Regions from separate parts of the Streptomyces sp. YPW6 genome, predicted to be linked through region 3. Evidence: riboswitches for the same ligand, from Rfam matches in the RefSeq annotation. Region 3 holds a riboswitch; each other region holds the start of a gene.
The links. Region 3 has a riboswitch for thiamine pyrophosphate ahead of thiC (phosphomethylpyrimidine synthase ThiC). Riboswitches for the same ligand answer to the same signal wherever they lie in the genome.

Region 1 (9,804 bases), 2.1 Mb from region 3:
CGATCCCGATCGTCGCCGGGTGTTGCTTGGTGGCGCCCCGGCGCTTCAGCTCACGGCCGATCACCTTGATCTTGAAGTCGGCGGTGCAGCTACGCGTCCCGGGGGCCCCGTTGGACATGCGGACCGGGATGGCGAGGGACCGGCTGCCTTTCTTGGTGAGCTGCCCGTATAACGTGCGGGTCTCACCCGTGCGGACCATCACCCGGTCCAGCACCGCCAGCTCGATACCGTGCTCGGCTGCGAACGGGCGGGCGTACTCCTCCAGATACCGCAGCGTCCCCGGATGCTCGCTGTCGTCCCCGACGTTGGCCATCAGGAACGTACGGAAGTCGATCCGCCCCTGCGCGGCCAGAACCAGCAGGGCGGTGGACTGGACGCCCCCGCCGTAGCTGACGGACCGGATCGGTGTCTCCGTCGGCGTGCTCATGCCGCCACCCGCTTCCACGCGCCCCGCAACCGGACCTCGGAGGCGGAGTGGCCGGCGGCCCGGAACCGGGTGGACATCTCCCGGTAGGACAGGGCCGGTGTCTCGCTGTGCCGGATCTCATCCACCAGCCGGTCCAGCTCCGCATCCGTGAGCGCGGGGGCCGCGTCCAGGGCAGGGACGGGGTTGGTGGGGCCCCACACGGGCAGCTCCCACGTGGGTGTGACGCCGGGTGTGACGCGGGTCGTCACGCTGGTCAGCGCCCTGCCCGTGTCCTTCCCGGACCGGGTGCTCTCCAGCATCGACCACGCCCGGGCGAGGGTGGTGGCGGTCTGTGCCTGGACGCGTGCGACGCGCGCCCCGGCCTGCGTCACAGCCGTCAGCCGCGTCTCCTCCGTGCCCGCCTCTGCCCGAAGCCGGGCCCGGGCCACGGCGGCTTCGTCGCGGGCTTCCTGCTGGATGCCCTGGATCGCCTCCAGCGCGGACCCGGTCAGCGCGGTGCGCTCCCACAGCCCGTGGACCAGCCACAGGGCCTTCGCGGCCAGCGGCAGCCAGGCGACAGCGAGCCACGCGCCGGCGCTTTCGTCGGCGGTGACGGCGTGGGCGACCAGGACGCCCGTGGCGACCAGGCCGAAGCCCCAGCCCACCGCCGTGACCGGGGTGGAGTGGTCACCCTGCGCGGCGAGACGGCGTTCGTAGGCGAGGGTGGCGAGCCACCCGCCGTCGATCCCGAGACCGACCACGAGAGCGATCGCCCACGGCATCGAGGTGCCGAGCCACATCACGACCACGGCCAGCGTGAGGACCATGGACACCGCCGTCATCGCGACCGCGGGAAGAACCGTCTTCGCGGCCTTGGCACTCATGCCGCACCACCCGAAACCGGAGGGTCGACCATCTCGATGAGGCTTTCCACGGTCACCTCAAGGCGGCCGATCATCCGGGCCATGGCGGACGCATCCAGCAGGCTCACGGCCTGCGCGTCCGCGAGGGCCTGCCGGGCGGCGAGGATGCGGGTGCGGTCGTACTCGGTGAGATCGAAGCGACTGTCCATCAGGCCGCACCCCCCGACAGGCTCACGCCGGCCGACCGGTTGGCCAGCTCCCGGCGGGCCGCCAGGACCCGCCGGCGGGCCCGCCGGATGCGCTGGTGGTCCAGTTCGGTCGGGGTGCGGTCGATGGTCATGATCTGCGCATCGAGCAGGGCGACATCCGCCAGGATGGCGGGCATCTCCCGGTCGATCGCGTCCAGCTCGGCGTCCGACGGCTCACCGCCGAACGGGGCGGCAGCCGTAACGGCGGCCTGAAGTGCTGCGATGCTGTGCATGGGTCGTGTTCTCCCTAGCAGGTGTGACGGCCCGAAGAGGCCCCGGTGTGTCCGCACCGGGGCCTCGCGCCGTCTGGGGTGACTGGTGTGGTGTGTCAGGAGGCCGAAGCCGTGACCGTGCGGAGGATGTCCGCGTGGTCGAAGGCGAGCGGGGGCAGGTCGCTCAGCGGCCACCACTCGGCACGGGTCGCGTCGTCACCGGCCTCCACGATCGTTCCGGGGATGACGGTCAGGTGGTAGGCGACCGTGATGTACCGGCCGCGCGGGTCGCGGTTGGGCTGGTCGAACGTGCCGATCTGCTTCAGCTCGCCGGGGGCCGCGTACACGCCGGCTTCCTCGGCAAGCTCACGGGCGGCGGCCTCGCGGCTGGTCTCGCCGGGGTCGACGTGACCGCCGGGCAGGGCCCACGCACCCTTGTGCGGGTCCCAGCCGCGCTCGATCAGCAGCACGTGTCCGTTGGTGGTGGTGACGACGACATCGGCGGTGAAGCGGATGGTCTCGAAGGTCTCGGTACTCATGTCTCCCCTTGGGGTTGTAGATCCGGACAGCCCGGCTCCCCTCAGCCCCGCCCGTACAGCACCGCGTGAAGCGAACTGGACGGGCGGAGGAGGCAACCGGCCACAGCGGTCATGGGCACTGCGGATGGTCTGGACGTGCGTGTGTCTCCTTCGGGAACACGAGCTCCCGGGTAGGCGTATGGAGACGTGACCTTTCGGTCTAAGCCCTCCGGTTGACCAGGGATCCGGGACCCTCGGCCCGATCTCTCACGGGCCCCTTGGCGTCACATCCGAAGATGTGACGCCCAGTCGTGCAGGTCGAAGCAGCCCAAAGAGGGCCCCTTCTGCGTGGTTCATCGCCCTTTCCGGAAGTTCCGGATCGGGCGATGGCCACAACCAAGAGACTGGACCGGTGGACCGGTCCAGTCAAGCGGTGGACTCACGCTTCGTCGTGCCGAAGTGACGGAAAGTGCAGGTAGGGCGGCGTTTCGAGGCAATAAAAAAAGCTGAACCGGTGGACCGGTCCAGCCGTTTCGTTTGCCGCTTTATGCCTACATTGCGTAGGTATCGACCTGTTCGAAGAGCGAGGACGGTGTGACGCCTTCCTCGCAGACCAGCGGCTTGCCTTGCTCGTCGTACGCGGTGTGCAGCAGCACGGCTACCGGTGCCCCCTCCTGTACCCCCAGGCGGTCCGCTTCCGTCTCCGACGCGCCGCGCACAGTCGTTACGTCCACGCCTTCTGCCGGGCCCCGCCCGGTCTGACGTCGGACGTATCGCGTCGTCCCTTCTGCGATCGGGGCGGTGTCTGCCAGGCGCGGCGACACCTCCGCGACCTCCGGCGGGAACCACGCCTCAACGCAGCTATTCGGCGTTCCGTCCGGGAGCTGGAGCACGCGAACGCGCCGGAGCGCTTTCGCCCCGGGGGAGAGCCCAAGGGTGGCGGCGACGCGGGCGGGGGGTTCCGCCCAGTCGGGCTCGCCGACGCGCAGGAACGGCATCCCGCCCAAGATGCGCGCTGATCCGGCACGGCGAGCGCCGGCGGGGCGTGCAACGGGCGTCTCCGTGACCACGAACCCGGTTCCCTGCTTCGCCACGACCACGCCATCGTTTCGCAGTACATCGACTGCCTTGATTGCGGTGGCGCGTGACACATCCCACTGCTCGGCCAGCTCTCGGCCGGACGGAATTGTGTCCCCGGGCGCGATCTCACCAGCGGCGATGCGGGTGCGCAGGAACTCTGCGATCTCTTCGTACTTCAGGACTGCCATGGCTTCCCCTATTCCCTGCACTGGACTGGTCCACCGGTACACACGATACTGCGACCATGTCGAATCTCGAATTGGCTCCCTCCGTGATGCGGTTCTATGGCGAGACGGTCAACGAGGACAGCCGCCTGCGCAGCTCGGCAGACGGTCGGATGGAACTGGCTAGAACTCAGGAACTCCTCCGACGCTTTCTGCCCCCCGCGCCGGCACGGGTGCTCGACGTGGGCGGGGGGACCGGGATTCACGCTGAATGGCTGGTGAAGGACGGCTACGACGTCGCTCTGGTGGACCCGGTGCCCCGTCACGTTGAGGCCGCGACGGCGGTGTGCCCGGCGGTGGTCGGTGACGCGCGCGACCTTCCCGAGCCGGACGACACATTCGACGTTGTCCAGCTCCTCGGGCCGCTGTACCACCTGCCCGACCCGGCCGACCGGCAACGGGCACTCGCGGAAGCCTCCCGTGTGGCCAAGCCCGGGGGACTGGTGGCCGCCGCCGCGATCAATCGCTATGCGTCGCTCTTCGAGCACGTCACGTACGCCCACCTGCACACCGAGCGGATTCACAACTCCGTCTCCAAGATCCTGGAGACGGCCGTCTATGACGGATCGCGGGGGTTCACCCTCTCGTACTTCCACCGAGCCGAAGAGCTGGTGGAAGAGCTGGTCGCCTCCGGGCTGGTGGATGTGCAGGTCTTCGGCATCGAGGGCCCGGCCTGGTCGCTGGTGAAGGCGGCAGAGCAGCAGCCGGGCGAAGGTCCCACGGATGAGCTGATCGCCTCAGCCATGGACGCGGCCCGCATGGCGGAGCCGTACCCGGAACTCCTCGCCGCCAGCTCGCACCTCTTGGCCGTCGGCACGGTTCCCGCCAGCAGTGCCGACCGGCGGCCGTGACCTGCGGACGCGGCCAACGGGCCGGGCCGTCTGTGGGCCGTCGAGGGGCAGCCAACGACGACCCACAACCACCATCAACGACCGGCACCGGCCCGCCCGGGTCGCCGCTGAGCTGGGCGACGACCCGGGGCACCTCGGCGTGTCTGCCACACTGGATGAACCATGCCTAAGCCCGGAGAACTCACTTTCGTCGCGCCCCGCGGAGCCAAGAAGCCGCCGCGGCACCTCGCCGACCTCACGCCCGCCGAGCGCAAGGAAGCCGTCGCCGCGGCCGGCGAGAAGCCGTTCCGCGCCCAGCAGCTCTCGCAGCACTACTTCGCGCGGTACGCGCACGACCCGGCCGAGTGGACCAACATCCCGGCCGCGTCGCGGGAGAAGCTCGCCGAGGCGCTGTTCCCCGAGCTGATGTCCGTGGTCCGGCACATCAGCTGCGACGACGACACCACCCGCAAGACCCTGTGGAAGCTGCACGACGGGACGCTCGTCGAGTCCGTCCTGATGCGCTATCCGGAGCGCGTCACGATGTGCATCTCCTCGCAGGCCGGCTGCGGGATGAACTGCCCCTTCTGCGCCACCGGGCAAGCCGGCCTCGACCGGAACCTGTCGACCGCCGAGATCGTGCACCAGATCGTCGACGGCATGCGCGCCCTGCGCGACGGCGAGGTGCCCGGCGGTCCCGCCCGGCTCTCCAACATCGTCTTCATGGGCATGGGCGAGCCGCTCGCCAACTACAAGCGCGTCGTCGGCGCCATCCGCCGGCTCACCGACCCCGAGCCGGACGGCCTCGGCCTCTCGCAGCGCGGGATCACCGTCTCCACCGTGGGGCTCGTCCCGGCCATGCTGCGCTTCGCCGACGAGGGACTCAAGTGCCGCCTCGCCGTCTCGCTGCACGCCCCGGACGACGAGCTGCGCGACACCCTGGTCCCCGTCAACACCCGGTGGAAGGTCCGCGAGGTCCTGGACGCCGCCTGGGAGTACGCCGAGAAGTCCGGCCGCCGGATCTCCATCGAGTACGCCCTGATCCGGGACATCAACGACCAGGCCTGGCGCGGCGACCTGCTCGGCCGGCTGCTCAAGGGCAAGCGGGTGCACGTCAACCTGATCCCGCTGAACCCCACGCCCGGCTCCCAGTGGACAGCCTCGCGCCCCGAGGACGAGAAGGCGTTCGTCGAGGCCATCGCGGCCCACGGCGTGCCCGTCACCGTCCGGGACACCCGCGGCCAGGAGATCGACGGAGCCTGCGGTCAGCTGGCGGCCTCCGAGCGCTGAGGGCTGTCGTCCGACCGGCGTCGTCGCGTCCGACCGGCGTCGTCGCCCGCAGCCCGTCGCACAGCAGGCGACGGGCGAGGACGCCAGGTCCCGCGCCGTCGGTCCTGCGCCCTCGGTCCCGCGCCCCGGGGCCTCTCCGCTTCGGCCGGAATCCGCCGGTGTAGCCTGGGCCGAAATCAACTTCATATTCCGACAGGGGAGCGCCACAGCGCTGAGAGTGCGGCACCAAGGACAGGTTGGCCGCAGACCCTCTGAACCTCGCCCGGGTCATTCCGGGTAGGAAGTTCGGACCTTACTCAAGCTGTTGCGCCCTGCCCGCTTCCGGTTCGCCGGACAGCGGGCGGGGCCGCGTCTCTTCCTGGTCACCTCCAGGAGGAATCACATGAACACCACCACGAAGTACGCTGCGACCGCGCTCGCCGCGGCACTCGGCGTCACCGTGCTCGCCGGCTGCGGCAGCGACGACGGCTCCGCGGGCTCCGGGGCGTCCGAGGGCAGCGGCTCCAAGACCGTGACCCTGGTCAGCCACGACTCCTTCAACGTCTCGAAGGACGTGCTGAAGGCCTTCACCCAGGAGACCGGCTACACGGTCAAGACCCTCAAGAGCGGCGACGCCGGGGCCGCGCTCAACCAGGAGATCCTGACCAAGGGCTCCCCGCGCGGCGACGTCTTCTTCGGCGTCGACAACACCCTGCTCTCCCGCGCCCTCGACAACGGTCTGTTCACCGCGTACGAGGCCAAGGGCCTGGACCGCGTCGCGGCGGACACGCAGACGGACGAGAAGCACCGGGTCACGCCCGTCGACACCGGTGACATCTGCGTCAACTACGACAAGAAGTACTTCGCCGACAAGAAGCTCGCGCCGCCGCAGACCTTCGCGGACCTGTTGAAGCCCGCGTACAAGAACCTCCTCGTCACGGAGAACGCGGCCAGTTCCTCGCCCGGTCTCGGCTTCCTCCTCGGCACCATCGCCGCCGAGGGCGAGGACGGCTACGAGGCGTACTGGAAGAAGCTGAAGGCCAACGGCGTCAAGGTCGTCGACGGCTGGGAGCAGGCGTACAACGAGGAGTTCTCCGGCTCCGCGGGCGGCAAGAAGACCAAGGCCGACCGGCCGCTCGTCGTCTCCTACGCCTCCAGCCCGCCGGTCGAGGTGCTCTACGCCGACCCGCAGCCGAAGGAGGCCCCCACCGGGGTCGCCACCGGCACCTGCTTCCGGCAGACCGAGTACGCCGGGCTGCTGAGCGGGGCGAAGAACGAGGCCGGCGGCAAGGCCCTGCTGGACTTCATGATCAGTAAGACGTTCCAGGAGGACATGCCGCTGAACATGTTCGTCAACCCGGTCGTGACGGACGCCGAGCTGCCGGAGCTGTTCACGCAGCACGGCGAGAAGGTCGACACGCCTCCCACCGTCGCGCCCGAGAAGATCGCCGCCAACCGTGAGCAGTGGATCCAGTCGTGGCAGTCGCTGGTCCTGAAGTAGGGACCGGGAAGGAGGCCGCCCGGCCCGCCCGTGGCGGGTCCGGGCGGCGTGGAGCCGCGGTGCGGCTCGGCCTGATGGCCGTGCCCGTCGCGTTCTTCGCGCTGTTCTTCGCCTATCCCGTGACCGCCATCGTCGGCCGCGGGCTCAAGGTGGGCGGCGACTGGCAGTTCGCGCGGATCGGCGAGGTGCTGAGCCGCCCGGACATCCTCGGCGTCCTCTGGTTCACCACCTGGCAGGCCCTCGCCTCGACCGCGCTCACCCTGCTGATCGCCCTGCCCGGGGCGTATGTCCTCGCCCGCTTCGACTTCCCCGGCAAACAGCTGCTGCGGGCCGTCGTCACCGTGCCGTTCGTGCTGCCCACCGTCGTCGTCGGCACCGCGTTCCTGGCGCTGCTCGGGCGCGGCGGGCTCCTCGACGAGCTGTGGGGCGTCCGCCTCGACACCACCGTCTGGGCGATCCTGCTGGCCCACGTCTTCTTCAACTACGCCGTGGTCGTCCGCACGGTGGGCGGCCTCTGGTCCCAGCTCGACCCGCGCCAGGAGGAGGCCGCCCGGGTGCTGGGCGCCGGGCGGTTCGCCGCGTTCCGCCGGGTGACGCTGCCCGCGCTCACCCCCGCCGTGGCCGCCGCGGCGCTGATGGTCTTCCTCTTCACCTTCACCTCCTTCGGCGTCGTGCAGATCCTCGGCGGACCGGCGTACTCCACCCTGGAAGTGGAGATCTACCGGCAGACCGCGCAGCTGCTGGACCTGCCGACGGCCGCCGTGCTGACCCTGGTGCAGTTCGCCGCGGTCGGCGGGATCCTCGCCGTGCACGCCGCGACCGTACGCCGCCGGGAGCGGGCGCTGAAGCTGGTGGACCCGGCGCAGACCTCCCGCAGGCCGCGTGGCGCGGGACAGTGGGCGTTGCTCGGCGGGGTCTTGCTCACCGCCCTGCTGCTGATCCTGCTGCCGCTCGGTGTGCTGGTGGAACGGTCCTTCGACGGCCCCGGGGGGTACGGCTTCGGCTACTACGAGGCCCTCCAGTCGGTCGGGGCGGGCGGCTCCTCCACCTTCCTGGTGCCGCCGCTGGAGGCCGTCGGCAATTCCCTGCGGTACGCGCTCGTCGCGACGCTCATCGCCCTGGCCGTCGGCGGGCTCGCGGCGGCGGCCCTGACCCGGCGGGCCGGGCGGCTGGTGCGGGGGTTCGACGCCCTGCTGATGCTGCCCCTCGGGGTCTCCGCCGTGACCGTCGGCTTCGGCTTCCTGATCACCCTGGACAAGCCGCCGCTGGATCTGCGGACCTCCTGGATCCTGGTCCCGCTGGCCCAGGCGCTGGTCGGTGTGCCCTTCGTCGTACGGACCATGCTGCCCGTGCTGCGGGCCGTCGACGACCGGCTGCGGGAGGCCGCCGCCGTGCTCGGGGCATCGCCGCTGCGGGCTTGGCGGGAGGTCGATCTGCCGCTGGTGCGACGGGCGGTGCTGGTCGCCGCGGGCTTCGCGTTCGCCGTCTCCCTCGGGGAGTTCGGCGCGACGGTCTTCATCGCCCGGCCCGACAACCCGACCCTGCCGGTCGCCGTGGCCCGGCTGCTCGGCCGGTCCGGGGAGCTCAACTACGGGCAGGCGATGGCCCTGAGCACGATTCTGATGCTGGTGTGCGCGGTGTCGCTGCTGCTCCTGGAGCGCATCCGCACCGACCGATCCGGGGAGTTCTGAACGCCATGCTGAGCTTGCAGGCCGCCACCGTACGGTTCGGGGAGCGGGCCGCGCTCGACGCGGTCGACCTGGAGGTCGCCGACCACCGGATCGTCTGCCTCCTCGGGCCCAGCGGCAGCGGGAAGTCCACCCTGCTGCGGGCCGTCGCCGGGCTCCAGCCCATGGACGGCGGACGGGTCCTGCTGGCCGGACAGGACCAGGCGGGCGTCCCGGTGCACCGGCGCGGGCTGGGCCTGATGTTCCAGGATCACCAGCTCTTCCCGCACCGGGACGTCGGCTCCAACGTCGGCTTCGGGCTGCGCATGCACGGTACCGGCCGGGCCGGGACGGACGCGCGGGTCCGCGAACTCCTGGAGCTGGTCGGTCTGCCGGGCGCGGAGCGCCGGGCCGTCGCCGCGCTCTCCGGCGGCGAGCAGCAGCGCGTCGCCCTGGCCCGCGCCCTCGCCCCACGCCCGAGGCTGCTGATGCTCGACGAGCCCCTCGGCCAGCTCGACCGGAGCCTGCGCGAACGGCTCGTCGTGGAACTCCGCACGCTCTTCCGGGATTTGGGGACGACCGTGCTGGCCGTCACGCACGACCAGGGCGAGGCGTTCGCGCTCGCCGACCGGGTCGTCGTGATGCGGGACGGCCGGATCGCGCAGGAGGGCACCCCGCTGGACGTCTGGCGGCGCCCCGCCTCCGCGTTCGTCGCCCGGTTCCTCGGCTTCGACAACGTCACCCCCGCCACGGTCACCGGACAGGCCGCCGCCACCGCCTGGGGCAAGGTCCCGGTGCCCGACGGCTCCCCGCAGGGCGAGGCCGACCTGCTGGTGCGGCCCGCCGGGGTCCGGATCGGCGCTCCCGAGGACGGTCTGCGCTGCACGGTCGGCGTCCGCACGTTCCGGGGGAACCACGTGACCGTACGGCTGCTGCCCGAGAACGCCCCGGTGCTGGAGGCCGAATGTTCCCTGCGGGACACCCCG
Region 2 (9,804 bases), 2.3 Mb from region 3:
CCGATGTACGGATCGGAGTAGGCGGCGTAGTTCTGCTCGCCGGTGCCGTAGTCGTACGTCCCGGCGTAGGGGTCCTGGGCGGGCTGCTGGTCGTAGCCGGTGTACGGGTCGTACGCGGTGTGCTGCGGGAGGTCCGAGGGGTCGGCGTCGTGGCCCTGGTCCTGGTGTGCGTGGCCGTCCCGGTCGTAACCGGTGTCCCCGTACACGCCGTACTGGCCGGTGTCCTCGGGGAGCGGCTGCGGTTCGTGGACGGTCGGGACTGCGGAGGGCCGGTCGTACCCGGCCGGGGCGTCCGGCTCCGCGACCTCCAGGCCGGAGACCTCCAGCGTGGGTTCCTTCACGGCCGCGCCCCCGCCGCGCCTGCGGCGACGACTCTCCCCCGGGCTGCCGCCGATGGCCCAGCCGGTGGAGAAGCCGCGCCGGAAGGACAGCGTGACGAAGGTCTGGCCGGTGGCGAAGGCGAGCGTCCCGACGACGATGACCGGGACGGAGGCCAGCAGCACACCGACCACCACGCCGAGGAAGCCGCCGAAGGCGAGCAGCCGCCAGCGCAGTCGCGCCTTGTACTGCAGCAGCACCTCACCGAGCAGCCACAGCGCCACCAGGCCGAATGCGATGTAGAGGACCGTCCAGCCCACGCCCGCCCCCTCCTTCGGCCGTCGCCGCTTCGGGGGCGGGTACGACCGGTCACGACTGCTTGTGCAGTCCGAGTTTCTCGTAGATCTCGAGCGTCGCCGTCGAGTTGTTGAGCGTGATGAAGTGCAGCCCGGGCACACCCTCGGACAGCAGCTTCGCGCAGAACTCCGTTGCGAACTCGATGCCAATGGAGCGTACAGCGGCCGGATCGTCCTTGACGGCGAGGATGCGCTCTTTCAACGACGCGGGCACGGTCGCGTTGCTGAGCTGGGAGAACTTTTCCCATTGCTTCACGCTGGTGAGGGGCATGACCTCGGGAATCACCGGCGTTTCGCAACCCGCAGCGACCACGCGGTCACGCATTCGGAGGTAGTCCTCCGGGCGGAAGAACATCTGGGTGATGGCGTAATCCGCGCCCGCCCGGCACTTGTCCACGAAATGACCGATGTCCGTCTCCCAGTCGGTGGACCGGGGGTGCATTTCGGGAAATGCCGCGACGCCAACGCAGAAGTCCCCCGATTCCTTGATGAGGCGGACGAGGTCGGCAGCGTACTTGACCCCCTGCGGGTGCTCCACCCACTCGCCCATCGGGTCGCCCGGCGGGTCGCCGCGCACGGCGAGGATGTTCCTGATGCCCGCGTCGGCGTACTGGCCGATCATGTTGCGCAGTTCGGCGATCGAGTGGTTGACCGCGGTGAGGTGGGCGACGGGAGTGAGGGTGGAGTCCGCCGCGATCTCCTGGGTGGCCTTGACCGTCCCGGCGCGGGTGGAGCCTCCGGCGCCGTACGTCACGGAGACAAAGCTCGGGCGGACCGCCTCGACCCGGCGCAGCGCGTTCCAGAGGTTGCGCTCGCCTTTCTCCGTCTTGGGAGCCCAGAACTCGAAGGAGTAGGACGTCTTGCCGGTCGCCAGCATGTCACGCACGGTGCGCGCGTGATCCGTCCTGGTGGAGGCTGTTCCGAGGGCCATAAGGGGAGGTTAACCAAGGGGTGGACACTCCCCCAACCAGAGCGGGAAACTTTGTCTGGTTTTGTCGGACTGTTGTCCACTCCTCGGACATTCCTCGGCCCCAGACCCCCGAAAAGGCGCCGGGTGGGAGTCCCGGTGGCCCGCCGTTCGCGGCCCGGGACTCAGACCGCGTGGGCCCGGACGCGACGGGCCAGCTCGGCACTGGCGGCGGCCGGGTCGTCGGCCTCGGTGATGGCCCGGACGACGACGACGCGGCGGGCTCCGGCGCCCAGCACCTGGTCCAGATTGCCCGCGTCGATCCCGCCGATCGCGAACCACGGGCGCGGTGTGCCGAGGGAGGCGGCGTGGCGCACGAGGCCGAGGCCGGGGGCGTGCCGGCCGGGCTTGGTGGGGGTGGGCCAGCAGGGGCCGGTGCAGAAGTAGTCCACGCCGTCCTGGGTGGCGGCGGCGTCCACCTCGGCCTCGGCGTGCGTGGAGCGACCGATCAGCCGGTCGGCGCCGATGATCGCGCGGGCGGCGGGGACGGGCAGATCGCCCTGGCCGAGGTGCAGGACGTCGGCGCCGATGGCGTGGGCGACATCGGCGCGGTCGTTCACGGCGAGGAGCTTGCCGTGCCGGCGGCAGGCGTCGGCGAACACCGCGAGGTGCTCCAGCTCCTCCGCGGCCTCCATGCCCTTGTCCCGGAGCTGGACGATGTCGACGCCGGAGGTGAGCACGGCATCGAGGAAGGCGGGGAGGTCACCCTGCCGCTTGCGGGCGTCCGTGCACAGGTAGAGCCGGGCGTCGGACAGCTGCTCGCGAGGCGTGGACATAGCGAAACTCCCCCGTGGTCGTCACGGCGGACGGACTTCCCCCGTGGTCGTGACGGTGCACGGGCCGCGTCGGACGGCCCGTGCACCGCTTCCTGTCGTATCGGATCAGACGGCGAGCGCCTGGGCGCGGCGCTTCACCTCCGTCCCGCGATTCTCGCTCAGCGCCTGCGCGGGGGTGCCGGGCAGGGTGGGGTCGGGAGTGAAGAGCCACTCCAGCATCTCTTCCTCGGAGAAGCCGTCGTCCTTCAGGAGGGTCAGGGTGCCGGCGAGGCCCTTGACCACCTTGCTGCCGTCGATGAAGGCGGCGGGCACCTGGAGCGTCCGGTTCTCACCACGGCGTACGGCGATGAGCTGGCCCTCCTTGACCAGCTGGCGTACGCGCGTCACCTCGATGTCGAGCATCTCGGCGATGTCGGGAAGGTGGAGCCAGGCAGGGACGAGAGCATCGGTCTTTGCGTCAATCTCGGTCACAGGGACAAGCGTGCCACCTGGGACTGACAGCCGGTAGCCGGGCCCGACCGTACGGGGGGCGTCGGCGGCGGCTCCGGGATGGTCAGAGGGCGGTGGACTTCAGCGGTACGGCGGGGTCGGCGACCTTCTCCGGGTCGAGGGCGGCCCCCGACTCGATGAGCCTGCGGCCCTGGGCCAGATCGCGCGGGCGGCCCACGGCGAGCACGGCGGCCAGCGCGCCCTCGCGCAGCCAGCACACCGACCAGGTGGCGTCCGCCCCGTCACCGCGCCACAGCAGGGTGTCGGCGCCGGCGTGGTGGCCGGCGTACTGCACGAAACGGCCGAACTGCTCGGACCAGAAGTACGGGACGGGGTCGTGGATCGGGAGCGGCAAGCCGCTCTCCGCCGCCATGATCGCGGCGGCGGCGGTGCGCGGCCCCTGGAGGGCGTTGTCCCAGTGGTGGACCAGCAGGCGGGTGCCGTAGCGGGCGGAGGGGAAGGAGGCGCAGTCGCCGACCGCGTACACATCGGGCAGCGAGGTGCGCAGGGCGCTGTCGGCGGTGACCGAGCCGTCCGGGCCGAGCGCGATCCCGGAACCCGTCAGCCAGGCGGTGGCGGGGCGCGCGCCGATGCCGACGACCACGGCCCCGGCGGGCAGGATGCGGCCGTCGGCGAGGAGCACGGCTCCCTCCGTGACGCGCTCGACCCGGGCCCCGGTGAGGAGTTCGGCGCCGCTCTCGGCGTACCAGGCGGCCATCGGGGCGGCCACCTCGGCGGGCAGGGTGCCCGCGAGCGGGCGGGCCGCGGCCTCGACGACGGTGACGGCGCAGCCCGCGGAGCGGGCCGCGGTGGCGAACTCCGCGCCGATCCAGCCCGCCCCGACGACGACCACGTCGTGCCGCCGGTCCAGGACGGGTCGCAGCCGGGCCGCGTCGTCGAGGGTGCGCAGCAGATGGACCCCGGGCACACCCTCGGTGCCGGGCAGGGTCAGGGGTTCGGCGCCGGTGGCGAGGATGAGGGCGTCGTAGCCGACGGGCCCGTCCGCGGTGTCCAGCACATGGTCGGCGGCGCGCAGGGCGGTGACGTCCAGGCCGAGACGCAGGGTGATGTCCAGCGCCTCGAAGTCGACGTCGAAGGCGGAGTCCTCGGCCTTGCCCAGCAGCACGGCCTTGGACAGCGGCGGCCGGTCGTAGGGCTGGTGGGGCTCGGCCCCGATGAGGGTGACGGGACCGGCGAAGCCCGCCTCGCGCAGGGCGACGGCGCTCTGCACCCCCGCCATGCCGGCCCCGACGATCACGACGTTCCGGACCGGACTCTTCTCCGTCTGCTGCTCGCTCACCCGTCCACCCTAACCATCTGACGAAGCGTCAGGAACAGGGCCGCCGGAACGAGGGCCCTCAGGAGGCCACTTCCTCCACCACGCTCGTCCCGCCGCCCTCCTGGGACTCCCATTCCCAGCGCTCCTCCAGCCTCACCCGGCCGTCCGCGAGATCGACGACGGTGGAGAGGCAGTGCCCGCCGGAGGTCGTTCCGTCCTGCTTGAGCTGGACGTAGCGGAAGTCCAGGGCGTCCCCGTCCCGGGTGCCGACCAGGTGGCCGCGGACGACGTCACCGCCGGTGTACTCGGCCCAGATCCGGCCATCCCGCTCGTGGTACGTGAACCGGGTGCGGGTGCCGACCTGGCCCGGGGCCTGGTCGGCGACGGGCGCGAGGACGAGTCCGTCGAGCGAACGGGCCATGATGTGCGCTCCCCTGCGAGCCGGTGGGCGGTCGGGTTTAGGGTGGCCACGGTAGAACACTCGCGGGAGCCCGGACGCACCGGGCTGAGAGGGAGGCTGGACGGCCTCCGACCGTACGAACCTGATCCGGGTCATGCCGGCGAAGGGAGGGGCTGGACACTCATGCGCGTCTCGGGGAAGACCCACGGAGCCTCGGGGGAAACGGGAACCCCAGGATCCGACGTCCTCGTCATCGGGGGCGGCATCATCGGCCTGGTCACCGCGTGGCGGGCCGCACAGCGCGGACTGACGGTCACCGTGGCCGATCCCGCACCGGGCGGCGGTGCCGCGCGGGTCGCGGCGGGCATGCTCGCCGCCGTCACCGAACTGCACTACGGCGAGCAGATGCTGCTCGGACTCAACCTGGCCTCTGCCGCCCGCTATCCGGCGTTCGTCGAGGAGCTGGAGGAGGCGAGCGGCCGGGACACCGGTTTCCGGAGCTGCGGCACGCTCGCCGTGGCGCTGGACTCCGACGACCGGGCGCACCTGCGCGAACTGCACGCCCTCCAGGAGCGTTCGGGGCTGGAGTCGGTGTGGCTGAGCGGCCGTGAGTGCCGCCGCCTGGAACCGATGCTGGCCCCGGGCGTCCGCGGCGGCCTGCGGGTCGACGGCGACCACCAGGTGGATCCGCGCCGGCTCGCCTCGGCACTCTTGACCGCGTGCGAGCGGGCCGGGGTCGGGTTCCGCCGGACGACCGCCGAGCGGCTCACCGTCGAGCGGGGCCGCGCCACCGGGGCGTCGCTCGGGGACGGCACGGAGTGCGCGGCCGGTCAGGTCGTGCTGGCCGCGGGCAGCCTCAGCGGCCGGCTCGCGGGACTACCGCCGGAGCTCGTCCCACCGGTCCGGCCGGTCAAGGGCCAGGTCCTGCGGCTCACCGTGCCCCCGGCGTACGCCCCCTTCCTCAGCCGCACCGTGCGCGCCGTGGTCCGGGGCGGCCACCTCTACCTCGTCCCGCGCGAGAACGGCGAGCTGGTCGTCGGCGCCACCAGCGAGGAGATGGGCTGGGACACCACGGTCACCGCCGGCGGGGTGTACGAGCTGCTGCGCGACGCCCACGAGCTGGTGCCGGGCATCACCGAGCTGCCGCTCACCGAGACCCGGGCCGGTCTGCGGCCCGCGTCGCCCGACAACGCCCCGCTGCTCGGCCCGACCGCCCTGCCCGGCCTCCTGCTCGCCACGGGTCACCACCGCAACGGCGTCCTGCTGACTCCCGTCACCGGGGACGCGCTGGCCGACGCCCTCACCACCGGCGAGCTGCCGGAGCCGGCCCGCCCCTTCGCCCCCGGCCGCTTCGCACCCGCCGCCCCCGCACTCCAGGAGCAGCCCGTATGACCCAGCAGCCCACTCCTCCGGAAGCCACCGCCCCGCCGCGAGCGGCAGCACCGCAGACCACCGCGACGGCCACCGTCTCCGTCTCGGTGAACGGGGAAGCGCGTGCCGTTCCCGCCGGGACGGATCTGGGCGCCCTGGTCGGCGCCCTGACCCCGGCCCGCTCCGGCGTCGCCGCGGCCGTCAACGAGAGCGTCGTCCCGCGCGGCCGGTGGGCCGCCACGACACTCGGCGAGGGCGACCGTGTCGAGGTCCTGACAGCCGTACAGGGAGGCTGACCATGTCGGACGACGTCTTCACGCTGGGACCGGCCACGTACGGATCCCGGCTGATCATGGGCACCGGCGGGGCCCCGAGTCTGGAGGTGCTGGAGCGTTCGCTGATCGCGTCGGGCACCGAGCTGACCACGGTCGCGATGCGCCGGCTGGACCCGACCGTGCAGGGGTCGGTGCTCTCCGTGCTGGAGCGGCTCTCCATCCAGGTGCTGCCGAACACCGCGGGCTGCTTCACCACGGGTGAGGCGGTGCTGACCGCCCGGCTGGCCCGGGAGGCGCTCGGCACGAACTGGGTCAAGCTGGAGGTGGTGGCCGACGAGCGGACGCTGCTGCCCGACCCGGTCGAGCTGCTGGACGCGGCGGAGATCCTGGTCGACGACGGGTTCACGGTGCTGCCCTACACCAACGACGACCCGGTGCTCGCCCGGAAGCTGGAGGACGTGGGATGCGCGGCGATCATGCCGCTCGGCTCCCCCATCGGCTCGGGGCTCGGCATCCGCAACCCGCACAACTTCGAGCTGATCGTGGAGCGGGCCGGGGTGCCGGTGATCCTCGACGCCGGGGCCGGGACCGCCTCGGACGCGGCGCAGGCGATGGAGCTGGGGTGCGCGGCCGTGATGCTCGCATCGGCGGTGACCCGGGCCCAGGAGCCCGAGCTGATGGCGGGTGCGATGCGTCACGCGGTGGAGGGCGGGCGGCTCGCGTACCGGGCGGGCCGGATTCCGCGCCGCCACTTCGCCGAGGCCTCGTCCCCGGTGGCCGGGCGGGCGGCGCTGGATCCGGAGCGCCCGGCGTTCTGAGAGCCGGCAGGGGCCCGGGGCGCCGCCCCGGGCCCCGGGCCCTGGCCTCTCCAGCTCCCACGCGGCACACGCCACCCGGGCTCCCGCCCCACCCCGGGCACACGTCACGCCGGGCCCCCGGGCGCGCGACCGGGGAGCGTGTCCCTGTCACGGATCGGCTGCAGAACGGCCCCGGGAGCGCCCCGGCCCGCCGGGGGTGCTGGTGGCGGCTCGTAGACTCTCGGGGTGGACACGACCCTCCAGGACCCTCTCGTCGGGCAGCTGCTCGACGGCCGGTATCGCATTGAGGCGCGCATCGCCGTCGGCGGGATGGCCACGGTCTACCGGGCCGTGGACACCCGACTGGACCGGGTGCTCGCCCTCAAGGTGATGCACCCGGCGCTCGCCACCGACGTCTCGTTCGTCGAGCGCTTCATCCGGGAGGCCAAGTCGGTGGCCCGCCTGGCGCACCCCAATGTCGTGGCGGTCTTCGACCAGGGTGCTCAGGGCGCGTACGTCTATCTGGCGATGGAGTACGTGGCGGGCTGCACCCTGCGCGACGTGCTGCGCGAGCGCGGGGCCCTCCAGCCCCGGGCCGCGCTGGACATCCTGGAGCCGGTCCTCGCCGCACTCGGCGCCGCGCACCGGGCCGGGTTCGTGCACCGCGACATGAAGCCGGAGAACGTGCTGATAGGGGACGACGGCCGGGTGAAGGTCGCCGACTTCGGCCTGGTCAGGGCGGTCGGCACGGCCACCGACACCACCGGCTCGCTGCTGGGCACGGTGTCGTACCTGGCGCCCGAGCAGATCGAGCACGGCACCGCCGACACCCGCAGCGACGTGTACGCCTGCGGGGTCGTGCTGTACGAGATACTGACCGGCGCCAAGCCGCACACCGGCGAGAACGCCGCCCAGGTCATCTACCAGCACCTCAACTCCGACGTCCCGGCCCCGTCCGCCGCCGTCCCGGGGCTCCCGGTCGCGCTGGACTCCCTGGTGGCGAGCGCGACCGCCCGCAACCCCGAGGTGCGCCCGCACGACGCGGTGCTGCTGCTGGCCGAGACCCGTGAGGCGCGCGCCGGGCTGACCGACGCCGAGCTGGACGCCGTACCGCCGCAGGCGCTGTCGGACTCCCGCGACGGCGCCGACGACCGTACGAGCGTGATCCCCCGGGCCCTCGTGGAGGACGGCGACGGGGACGGGGTGCACCGCACCAGCCGCCTGGCGACGCCCCCGCCGGAGCCCGCCGCTCCGCACCGGCGCCGGGCCGGCCGGCGGGGTCCGTTCGGCGGCCCGCACCGCAAGCTGATCATCGCGCTCACCGCCGTTCTGCTGGCCCTGGGGATCGGCACGGGCGTCTGGTACATCAACTCCGGACAGTTCACCCAGGTCCCCTCGCTGCTCGGGCAGACCCAGCAGGCCGCCGAGCAGCGGCTCGCGGACGCCGGGCTCGGGCTGAAGGGCGTGGACCGGGTCTTCAGCGACACGGTCGAGCGGGGTGAGGTCGTCAGCAGCGCCCCCGCCTCCGGCGACCGGATCCGTGGCAACGGCTCGGTGCGGCTCGTCGTGTCGCGGGGCCCGGAGATCGTCCGGGTGCCCGATGTGGCCGGCGCCTCCCTCGCGGACGCCCGGCGCGCCCTGAAGAAGGTGGGCCTGGTCCCGGGGATGGTGACCAGGGAGTTCAGCGAGGACGTGGCCCGCGGCGAGGTGATCGGCACGGATCCCCGCGCCGGCACCGACCGCCGTCCGGACACGGCCGTGGCACTCGTCGTCAGCAAGGGCGCCCCGGTCGACGTCCCGGACGTCACCGGGCTCTCCGCCGAGGAGGCCACCGCCGAGCTGGAGGCCGAGGGGCTGAAGGCCGAGGTGCTGCCCGGCCGGGTCCACTCCCCCGAGGCCGCGGGCGAGGTGACCGAGCAGTCCCCCGGCGAGGGGACCGAGGCCGCCGAGGGCGACACGATCCAGCTGACCCTCTCCAAGGGCCCCCGGATGGTGGACGTCCCCGACGTCACCGGCCGGGACGTCGACGAGGCGCGGAGCACCCTGGAGGAGGCGGGCTTCGAGGTCGAGGTCGACCGGCCGTTCCTCTCCTTCAGCGACACGATCGCGAGTCAGTCCGTGGACGGCGGCGAACAGGCCCCCGAGGGCTCCACCATCACCATCAAGACCAAGGGGTTCTGACACCTGATGGACGTTCTGCGGAACCCGGTGGGCGGGCACGTCCCGGTGGCCGGCGGCCTCGCCAAGGTCGGCCTGGAGTACGCGCGCGAGCTGGCGGCGGAGACCGTGCAGGTCTTCGTGGCGAACCCGCGCGGCTGGGCGACGCCCGCCGGGAACCCGGCGCAGGACGAGCTGTTCCGCGCGGAGTGCGCGGCGGCCTCGATCCCCGCGTACGTGCACGCCCCGTATCTGATCAACTTCGGCTCGCACACCGGGGCGACGGTGGAGAAGTCGGTCCAGTCGCTGCGGCACTCGCTGCGGCGGGCCCGGGAGATCGGCGCGCTGGGCGTGGTGGTGCACACCGGTTCGGCGACCGGCGGCCGGCCGCGCGACGCGGCGCTGGCCCAGGTGCGGGAGCACATGCGGCCGTTGCTGGACGAGCTGACCCGGGACGACGATCCGGATCTGCTGCTGGAGTCGACGGCCGGCCAGGGATTCTCGCTCTGCTCCCGGACCTGGGACTTCGGACCGTACTTCGAAGCGCTGGACTCCCACCCGAAGCTGGGCATCTGTCTGGACACCTGCCACATCTACGCCGCCGGGCACGACCTGACCG
Region 3 (9,804 bases):
CGCCATCGCGTCGAGGTCGTGCACATCCCCCTCGGTCAACGGCACCTTGACCGAGGTCGCGCCGCTGACCTGGGTGATGATCGGGTACGCCTCGAAGGACCGCCAGGCGTAGATGACCTCGTCGCCGGGGCCCGAGGTGGCCTGGAGCAGCTGCTGGGCCACTCCCACCGACCCCGTTCCGGTGGCGAGGTGCGCGAGGGGCACACCGAAACGCCCGGCCAGCTCGTTCATCAGGCCGGTGCACGCCATGTCCGGGTAGCGGTTGAAGTTCCCCGCGGCGGCGAGCGCCGAATCCAGGACGCCCGGCAGCGGAGGATAGGGGTTCTCGTTGGAGGACAGCTTGTACGCGACCGGTCCGCCGGCCGCCGCGGGCCTGCCCGGCACATAGGCGGGAACGCCGTCCAGCTCGGCGCGCAGCTTGGGGCTCGTCTCGCTCACCGCAGGTCCTCCTCGACCGTCCGTTCACAGCAATACTGCACACCTTATGAGGATTGCCCTCCGCTGCGAATGGCCGAGCGGGAAATCGACCGCAGTGCCCGGGAATGGGACCTCGTCCCGGTCCCCCCGGGCCCCTGCCCGGGGGGAGTGTTTCGCGTTCCGGCGCGCGCCGGTGGCTCGCGCCGTGGCGCGCGTCCCCCGAAGTGGTGAGTTGAGACCTCTTCGAGACATCGCACATTCAGCAGGCTGCCACCCTCCCGCACCTGACACCTGCATGCAGTAAGCTTCAACTGCCTTGCATTGAGAGGAATTTGATGGCATGTGACCTTGCAGAAACGTGCCTGTCAACGTGCGCATATGCGACCGGACCGACCACCCCTCGGAGCCCTACTATCGGCTCGCCATGACAGCAGCAGGGAAGCACCAGGTGAGCCGGACGGAGACCCCCCGGCGCAGCGGCCGGCCAGGACGGGCGGGGATCCGTGACGTGGCCGCCGCGGCCGGAGTCTCGATCACGACCGTCTCCGACGCGCTCAACGGCAAGGGCAGGCTCCCGGACGCCACCCGCCGCCATGTCCGCGAGGTCGCCGAGCGCCTGGGCTACCGCCCGTCCGCCGCGGCCCGAACCCTCCGTACGGGCAAGTCGGGGCTGATCGGCCTGACCGTGACCACGTACGGGAATGAACCTTTCACCTTCACCGAATTCGCGTACTTCGCGGAGATGGCGAGAGCCGCGACCTCCGCGGCACTGGCCCGCGGCTACGCCCTCGTCATCCTGCCCGCCACCTCCCGGCACGACGTCTGGTCGAACGTCGCCCTCGACGGAACCGTCGTCATCGACCCCTCCGACCAGGACCCGGTCGTCACCGAACTCGTCCGCCAGGGACTGCCCGTCGTCTCCGACGGCCGCCCGGCCGGCACACTCCCCGTCACCGCCTGGGTCGACAACGACCACCGGGCCGCCGTACTCGACCTCCTCGACCATCTCGCCGCCGCCGGGGCCCGCCGCATCGGCCTGCTGACCGGCAACACCACCGACACCTACACCCAGCTCTCCACCACCGCCTACCTCCACTGGTGCGAGCGGGTCGGCCAGGATCCCGTCTACGAGTCCTACCCGGCCCACGACCCCTGCGCGGGGGCGGTCGCCGCCGACCGGCTGCTCGCCCGCCCGGACCGCCCCGACGCGGTCTACGGGCTCTTCGACCCCAACGGAACCGACCTCCTCGCGGCGGCCCGCCGCTACGGGCTGCGCGTCCCCGACGACCTGCTGCTCGTCTGCTGCAGCGAGTCCACCGTGTACGCGGCCACCGAGCCGCCGATCACCACGCTCTCGCTGAAGCCCCGCCGGATCGGCACGGCCGTCGTCCAGCTCCTCATCGACGCCATCGAAGGGGTCGAGCACGACGGGCCGGTGGAGCAGGTCATACCGACGGAGCTCATCGTCCGGACCTCCTCGCAACGCCGCCCACCGCGCACCACGGTCAGCGCGCCACGCTCCCCCAGCGGGGATTGATCGCCTCTTTTCGGACCAATCGGCCGGTGAACCGTGCGTGCGCCCGGATTCACCACCCCTGGTGCGTCACACAGATCGATCCGCATTCCTATGATGGGCGCACGACACCGCGGACCACCTCTACCAGGCAAGGCCCGTCAGGTGTACGGCGGCGCGACGGTGGTGGAGGGGTCGATGACTCAGGGGGCCGGTCAGGAACCCGTGGTGCGGACGGCGACGTTGCGTGACTTCCGGGTTCCGCCGTACGCGCAGACACCCGTGCCACCGCAGGCGCAGGGGGCGCCCCCCTCCTCGGTGCCGCCGCACACGACGGACCCGCACCCCCCGGCACCCGGCGCGCCCGTCCCGCCGACCGCCGCGTCCGCCCCGCCGCACACCGCCGCGCCGCCCCGCGCCCCGCACCCCGGCAACGCCGTCGTGGGCGACGAGCAGCCGGAGGGCTACACCCCGACCGAGCGGGACCTGCCGGTCATCCGGCGCGGCGACACGGTCCAGGTGCAGACGGTCGCCGAGCCCCGCTCCGACGAAGGCCGCGGCCCGCTCTTCGTCGTCGGCGACGTCCACGGCTACCTGGACGAACTGCTGGCCGCCCTCGGCGAGCAGGGCCTCATCGACGCGGAAGGCAACTGGGCCGCGGGCAACGCCCGGCTGTGGTTCCTCGGCGACTTCACCGACCGCGGCCCCGACGGCATCGGCGTCATCGACCTCGTCATGCGGCTTTCCGCCGAGGCGGCGGCGGCCGGCGGCTACTGCAAGGCCCTGATGGGCAACCACGAGCTGCTGCTGATCGGTGCCAAGCGGTTCGCCGACACCCCCGTCAACTCCGGAGCGGGCACCGCCACCTTCCAGGCGGCCTGGCTGCTCAACGGCGGCCAGAAGGCCGACATGGACCGTCTCCAGGACGTCCACCTCCAGTGGATGTCCCGGCTCGACGCGGTCGTCGAGGAGGACGGGCATCTGCTGATGCACTCCGACACGACGGCCTACCTCGACTACGGATCCAGCATCGAGGACGTCAACGACACGATCACGGCCATTCTCACGCGTAACGACGCCGACGAGTGCTGGGACCTCTTCCGCAAGCTCACCAAGCGGTTCGCCTTCCGGGACGAGGGCGGCTCCCAGGCGGTGCGCGAGTTGCTCGCGACGTACGGCGGACAGCGCGTCGTCCATGGTCACAGCCCCATTCCGTACCTCCTGGGCGAGGTCGGAACGGAGGAGGGCGACGACAGCTCGGGTCCCGTGGTCAACGGTCCGCACGTCTACGCGGACGGCCTCGCCATCGCCATGGACGGCGGAGTGACCATGGCCGGAAAGCTGCTGGTGGTCCAACTCCCGCTGCATGACTGAACGTCGGCGGGGAAGGCGCTTCAGGTTCAGCCCGCGCCGACCTGACCGATCGCCGGGCCCGTCACGGGGCCCAATTCTGGAAACACCCTGTCACCGCCTGCCGTGAGCGCTCTACCATCGGCCTAACAGTGGCAGGCTCTCCTCCGTTTCCGCCCGATCGCCCGGTCCCGGCCGGGCAAGCCGGGCATCGACGGAGCATCGGGGGATGCAGATGACAAGCGCTCCGCACCTGCTGGCCGAGGACGGACCCGAGTACGAGCGGATCCTGGGCGACGCACTGCGCCACGCTCACGAACGCCCGGACCTGGACGGCGTCGGGGACCGGCTCAACACCGAACAGCTGCGCACCATGGCGCTCAGCGCGACGGCGCTGATCACCGCTGCCGCGGCCACCGAGTACGAGCACTACGTCAAGGCCCGCGGCGAACTGCGCCGCGCGCCGGACGCCGCCGCGGGCGCCGACGGACTTCCGGACCTGGACGGCCCCCGGAGCACCTCGGCCGGACCGGGCGCCGGCATAGGCGCGGTCATCGCGGTCCTGACCCCGCTGCTGGCCGGCACCGCGGCGCTCATCTTCCTGCTCGTCGGCTATCTGCTGAAGGCGGTCAGCCCGTCGCTGACGTTCGGCCGCTCCATGGTCACGGCCGGGTGGTTCTTCGCCTGCGTCGCCGCCGCGGCGATCCTCGTCGCCGCCGTCGGACTGCTCGTCACCGCCCTCCGCAACGGCGCGACGTCCCTGGCCGCCGAGGAGGAGGAACAGGAGCTTCCGGAGGATGTCGCACGGGCCAGGGAGGCGTGGCGCCACGCCCTGCTGGAGCGCGGCATCCTGCCGTTCTTCCGGGACGCCCTGGCCGACCCCACGGCGGGGCCCGCCGCACGGACCCCGCACCGTTCGCCCCACCGCATCCCGCGGGTCGGGTACAGCAGGCCGGACTTCTCGGGGCCGGACGACGGCCCGGCGGCCGGCCCCCGGCCGACCTTCACCAGCCCGGACTTCTCGAGCCCGGACTTCGGCGGCCCGGAGCACCAGCCCGACTGAGACCGGCGCGCGGCCCCGGACACACCGCGGGCCGGGGCGGCGAGTGCCGCACCCGGCCCGGGGGAAGCTCCGGACGGACCGGAGCGGTGGATCAGGCTGCCTGCGGAGACAGCTTCGGGTTGGCGCCGTGCTGGTTCGTCTCCGGCTTGCCCTCGGTGGCGAGGAAGACGATCAGGACGATGGCGCCGATCAGGGGGACGATCGCGATCAGCAGCCACCAGCCGGAGCGGCCGGTGTCGTGCAGACGGCGCACGGCGACGGCGAGCGACGGGACGAGAATCGCGACGGAGTAGATGTACGAGATGAACTCCGCGCCGATCGCGTTACCGATGATCGTGAGCACCAGGCTGATGACGAAGCTGATGAGCGTGAACATCCAGTACTCCTTGCGGCGCGCGCGTCCGCTGAAGCCTGCGTAGTTCTTGAGTACGGCCAGGTACCAGTTCATGGTGATTCCCCTCCCCGGGCCCTTGTTTCAAGGGCCGCCAACTTTCAGCCAAGCAAGCCGGAAAGTAAGCCACAGATAAGGAACGGGTCAAGTCATATTGACGCGGTGGGCCAACGTACATACAGCTGCCACATGACCGTGTCCATACTGTCGCTTAACAAGGTGATCAAACATGACAAATCACCCTGAATGAGCAGTAGTTACGCGCAAGGTACGCATCACCCCGAGTCTTCCCCACCCGGATCAGGCCGGGAGCCTGTCGTGGACGGCCGGTGCCCACGCCTGGCGACGGTCGCCGACACCCCGTGACCACGCCCCGGGACGAGCCGGCCGCGCCCCGGGGATCGCCCGTGGCGCAGAGCTCGTCCAGCCGCGGCCGGAGCGCTCGGCCGCCCGGCGGAGGCGGGCCCGGTGGGGCCCGGCGGACTCGGCCGCCGGGCCCACCCCGGACTCCCGGGGCGGTCAGTCCGCGATCGGCAGGTAGACGCGGTTCCCGGCGGCCGCGAACTCCTTCGACTTCGCGGCCATGCCCTCCTCGATCTCCTCCTGCGAACCACCGTGCTCGCGGCGGATGTCCTGGGAGATCTTCATCGAGCAGAACTTCGGCCCGCACATCGAGCAGAAGTGCGCCGTCTTCGCCGGTTCGGCGGGCAGCGTCTCGTCGTGGAACTCCCGTGCCGTGTCCGGATCGAGGGCCAGGTTGAACTGGTCCTCCCAGCGGAACTCGAACCGCGCGTCCGAGAGCGCGTCGTCCCACTCCTGCGCGCCCGGGTGCCCCTTGGCCAGGTCGGCCGCATGGGCGGCGATCTTGTAGGTGATCACGCCCGTCTTCACGTCGTCCCGGTTCGGCAGCCCCAGGTGCTCCTTGGGAGTGACGTAACAGAGCATCGCCGTGCCCCACCAGGCGATCATCGCGGCGCCGATACCCGAGGTGATGTGGTCGTAGGCGGGCGCGACATCCGTGGTCAGCGGGCCGAGCGTGTAGAACGGCGCCTCCTCGCAGATCTCCTGCTGAAGGTCGATGTTCTCCTTGATCTTGTGCATCGGGACATGCCCGGGGCCCTCGATCATGGTCTGTACGCCGAACCGCTTGGCGATCGTGTTCAGCTCGCCCAGCGTGCGCAGCTCCGCGAACTGCGCCTCGTCGTTGGCGTCCGCGATCGAACCGGGACGCAGCCCGTCGCCGAGCGAGTACGTGACGTCGTACGTCGCGAGGATCTCGCAGAGCTCCTCGAAGTGCTCGTAGAGGAACGACTCCTTGTGGTGCGCCAGGCACCAGGCCGCCATGATCGAGCCGCCGCGCGAGACGATCCCGGTCTTGCGACGGGCCGTCAGCGGGACGTACGGCAGGCGCACTCCGGCGTGCACCGTCATGTAGTCCACGCCCTGCTCGGCCTGCTCGATGACGGTGTCCTTGTAGATCTCCCAGGTCAGCTCCTCGGCCCGGCCGTCGACCTTCTCCAGGGCCTGGTACAGCGGGACGGTGCCGATCGGCACGGGGGAGTTGCGCAGCACCCATTCACGGGTGGTGTGGATGTTGCGGCCGGTGGACAGGTCCATGACCGTGTCGGCGCCCCACTGGGTCGCCCAGGTCATCTTGTCCACCTCCTCCTCGATGGAGGAGGTGACGGCCGAGTTGCCGATGTTGGCGTTGACCTTCACCAGGAACCGCTTGCCGATGATCATCGGCTCGATCTCGGGGTGGTTGACGTTGGCCGGCAGCACCGCCCGGCCCGCCGCGATCTCCTCCCGTACGACCTCGGCCTCGACGTTCTCCCGGATCGCCACGTACTCCATCTCCGGGGTGATCTCCCCCCGCCGGGCGTACGCGAGCTGGGTGACGGGACGTCCGTCGCGGCTGCGGCGCGGCTGGCGCGGCCGGCCGGGGAAGACCGCGTCGAGGTTGCGCAGGCCACCGCGCGGCGAGGTGTGCTTCACCCCGTCGTCCTCCGGGCGCACGGGGCGGCCCGCGTACTCCTCGGTGTCACCGCGGGCGATGATCCAGTTCTCCCGCAGGGGCGCGAGACCCCGGCGGACATCGGTGTCGACCGAAGGATCGGTGTACGGCCCGGACGTGTCGTACAGCGTCACGTCCTTGCCGTTGGTGAGGTGCACCTGTCGGACCGGCACCCGGAGGTCCGGGCGCGAGCCCTGGACGTACCCCTTGTGCCAGCCGATGGACTTCCCGGCCTCGTCGCCCTGGTTCGCGGCGTTCTGTTTCGAGGCAGGCGTGCGTGCGTCCGATGTGGTCATGAGACCTACTCCCTACGCCGGCATTACCCGGTAACAGGTTCGGCGGTCGGCGCAGCGTGTCCCGTACGGATGTACGGCGATCCCAGCGCCCTCTCAGCCCGGTGCTCCGAGCTCCCGCGTGTGCAAAGGTGCCTCCACGCTAGCGTCCTTTCCGGCGAGCTGACCAGAGGGCCCTCCCGTTCTTGCGATGATCGCCCCGTGACCTCCCCTCGAAACGACCCCGCACCCCAGCCGTCCCAGGGCCACACCCACACCCACTCCCACGCCCACAGCCACGGGCCGGCCGCCCCGGTCTCCCGGCATCTGCGCAAGGTCATCGCCGCCGTCCTGATCCCGTTCGCGACGGCGGTCGTCGTCGGCCTGATCGCGTTCTGGCCCGGTGGCGCGCCCGATCACGAGCGCACCGGTGTCGGTTTCGACCGCCAGACCCAGGACGGCAAGGTCGTCCAGGTCGTCCAGGTCGACTGCGCGGACGTCAACGCCGCGCAGGTGCCGCCGACCGGTGACACCTCCACCCCTTCGGGGCGGGAGGCCGTCAACGAGCAGGAGGGGGAATGCGCGAAGGCCACCATCGAGGTGACCAGCGGCGACGACAAGGGCCGCCGGTTCGTCGAGGTGGTCCAGCCGGACGCCCCGCGCCAGCTGAAGGAGGGGCAGGGCGTCGTCGTCGCGTACGCCCCCGACGCGCCGCGCGACCTCCAGTACTCGGTGACCGATGTGAACCGGAAGGTCCCGATGGCGCTGCTGGGCGGGATCTTCGCCCTTGCGGTGGTCCTGGTGGGCCGGATGCGCGGGGTGATGGCGCTGGTGGCCCTGGCCGTGTCGTTCGCCATCCTGACGCTGTTCATCCTGCCGGCGATCCTCCAGGGATCGAATCCGCTGGTGGTGGCGGTGATCGGGGCCAGCGCGATCATGCTGGCGGCCCTCTATCTCTGCCACGGCGTGACGGCCCGTACGTCGGTCGCGGTCATCGGCACGCTGATCTCGCTGCTGCTGATCGGGCTGCTGGGCTCGCTGTTCATCGGCTGGGCCAGCCTGAGCGGCAACACCGACGACAACACCGGCCTCATCCACGGCCTCTACCCGGACATCGACATGAGCGGTCTGCTGCTGGCGGGCGTCATCATCGGTTCGCTGGGCGTGCTCGACGATGTGACGGTCACCCAGACCTCCGCGGTCTGGGAACTGCACCAGGCCGACCCGGAGATGGGTTGGAAGGGGCTGTACCGGGCAGGTATCAGAATCGGGAGGGACCACATCGCCTCGGTGGTCAACACCCTCGTCCTGGCGTACGCGGGTGCGGCGCTGCCGCTGCTGCTGCTCTTCTCCATCGCGCAGAGCAGTGTGGGGACGGTGGCCAACAGCGAGCTGGTGGCCGAGGAGATCGTCCGCACGCTGGTCGGGTCGATCGGGCTGGTCGCCTCGGTGCCGGTGACCACGGGGCTCGCCGCGCTGGTCGTCTCCGCGGACCGCACGGGGCCACACGGCGCGCAGGCGGCAACGGCCGCACCCGCGCGGACCGGCCGGGGCCGTCGCCGTAAGACGGGGTGACGGGCCGTCGGAACGCGGGGCGAGGCCCGGGGACGAGCCCGCGAGCCGCAGGAACACACGGCGGGCCGCAGGGACGCAGGGTGAGCCGCGAGGACGGGCGGGTGAGCCGCAAGGACGCGGAGCCAGCCGCAGGGACGCAGCACGAGCCGCGCAAACGTGCGGGCGGTAAGGCGGCGTGCGCCCGGTCAGCCGGCGTTCTGCTCCTCGGCGAGGATGCGGCCGAGCGCATCCTCCAGGTTCCCGTCGAAGTCACCCAGCGTGTGCTCCTGGCCGAGCGGCACGAGCTTGTCCGTCCGGTCGAGAAACGCCACCAGCGGAGCCGTCCCCGCCCGGAACAGCGCGCGGTCCGCGCCGACCTGAAGCCGGATGTGCACATCTCCCAGCCCTTCGGGCTCGGTCGGGCCGATGTGCACATCTCCGTCGCCGCTGGGGCTGTTGATCCCGTCCAGCAGCAGCTCGCGGCCGAACGCCCAGGTCACCGGGGCATCGCCGGGCAAGTGGAACGTCATCCGGATGGCGTACGGATCCCCGACCTCGTACCGGAGCTCCACCGGAATACGGAACGAGAGCTCCTCGGAGACGAGGAAGCTCATCATGACCTCTGCTTGAACCGACTCGCGCATCGTTCAACCCCGCAGTAGATGAATCTGGCCAGGAATGATCCCCCATGGCCCTATTGACGCCATCGTGGTGCACGCGATAGCAGATCACAAGGAGTGATTTTTCAGATACTGATAGAGAACACGAACGAACGCAAGAGGCTGGCGACTTCGCCACGTAGCTGTTCGACTGCGGGCAGCAACCGATCCTCCCGGTCCAGGGGTACAGAAATGGCCATCGCCGCAATGGTGGCACCGGCCGTGACCGGAATCGCGGCGCACACGGTGCCCAGTGCGTACTCCTGGCGTTCGATGACCGGTTCACCTCGTCGGAGGGTGCGCAGCCGTTCCAGCAGCGTGGCTCGATCTCGCACTGAGTAACGAGTGAGGGGCCGAACGGGGTGCCGGTCGAGATGGTCCTCGCGGGCCCGCTCGTCGAGCTGGGCGAGCAGGCACTGGCCGATGGCGTGCGCGTGGCCGGTTTCCCGGAACGAGGCCCACTCCTCCACCGCCGGGGTGCCGGGGGTGTCCGCGACCGCGATCAGGTCGATCTCGCCGTCGCAGTAGACGGCGCAGTACACCGGGGCCCCGAGGGCGTCCCGCCAGTGGC

Region 1: linked by a shared signal. The riboswitch ahead of KME66_RS07250 (thiamine ABC transporter substrate binding subunit) and the one ahead of thiC (phosphomethylpyrimidine synthase ThiC) in region 3 are both predicted to bind thiamine pyrophosphate.
Region 2: linked by a shared signal. The riboswitch ahead of thiO (glycine oxidase ThiO) and the one ahead of thiC (phosphomethylpyrimidine synthase ThiC) in region 3 are both predicted to bind thiamine pyrophosphate.

The regions. Positions count from the first base shown of each region.
Region 1 is NZ_CP076457.1:1,682,378-1,692,181, reverse strand. It holds gene KME66_RS07290 (phosphoadenosine phosphosulfate reductase) at 1-427, opposite strand, end outside; gene KME66_RS07285 (protein spdB) at 424-1,290, opposite strand; gene KME66_RS07280 (hypothetical protein) at 1,287-1,478, opposite strand; gene KME66_RS07275 (DUF6284 family protein) at 1,478-1,750, opposite strand; gene KME66_RS07270 (NUDIX hydrolase) at 1,846-2,268, opposite strand; gene KME66_RS07265 (GntR family transcriptional regulator) at 2,799-3,515, opposite strand; gene KME66_RS07260 (bifunctional 2-polyprenyl-6-hydroxyphenol methylase/3-demethylubiquinol 3-O-methyltransferase UbiG) at 3,572-4,402, shown strand; gene rlmN (23S rRNA (adenine(2503)-C(2))-methyltransferase RlmN) at 4,565-5,671, shown strand; TPP riboswitch at 5,856-5,972, shown strand; gene KME66_RS07250 (thiamine ABC transporter substrate binding subunit) at 6,054-7,151, shown strand; gene KME66_RS07245 (iron ABC transporter permease) at 7,226-8,842, shown strand; gene KME66_RS07240 (ABC transporter ATP-binding protein) at 8,848-9,804, shown strand, end outside.
Region 2 is NZ_CP076457.1:6,018,912-6,028,715, reverse strand. It holds gene KME66_RS26415 (hypothetical protein) at 1-638, opposite strand, end outside; gene metF (methylenetetrahydrofolate reductase [NAD(P)H]) at 688-1,605, opposite strand; gene thiE (thiamine phosphate synthase) at 1,767-2,417, opposite strand; gene KME66_RS26400 (Rv2175c family DNA-binding protein) at 2,523-2,888, opposite strand; gene KME66_RS26395 (NAD(P)/FAD-dependent oxidoreductase) at 2,971-4,146, opposite strand; gene KME66_RS26390 (hypothetical protein) at 4,265-4,606, opposite strand; TPP riboswitch at 4,659-4,771, shown strand; gene thiO (glycine oxidase ThiO) at 4,769-5,977, shown strand; gene thiS (sulfur carrier protein ThiS) at 5,974-6,252, shown strand; gene KME66_RS26375 (thiazole synthase) at 6,255-7,049, shown strand; gene pknB (Stk1 family PASTA domain-containing Ser/Thr kinase) at 7,275-9,209, shown strand; gene KME66_RS26365 (deoxyribonuclease IV) at 9,216-9,804, shown strand, end outside.
Region 3 is NZ_CP076457.1:3,741,073-3,750,876, forward strand. It holds gene hisC (histidinol-phosphate transaminase) at 1-438, opposite strand, end outside; gene KME66_RS16615 (LacI family DNA-binding transcriptional regulator) at 842-1,954, shown strand; gene KME66_RS16620 (metallophosphoesterase) at 2,129-3,304, shown strand; gene KME66_RS16625 (hypothetical protein) at 3,510-4,343, shown strand; gene KME66_RS16630 (DUF805 domain-containing protein) at 4,435-4,791, opposite strand; gene thiC (phosphomethylpyrimidine synthase ThiC) at 5,254-7,044, opposite strand; TPP riboswitch at 7,037-7,172, opposite strand; gene KME66_RS16640 (YibE/F family protein) at 7,243-8,595, shown strand; gene KME66_RS16645 (SsgA family sporulation/cell division regulator) at 8,781-9,218, opposite strand; gene KME66_RS16650 (IclR family transcriptional regulator) at 9,320-9,804, opposite strand, start outside.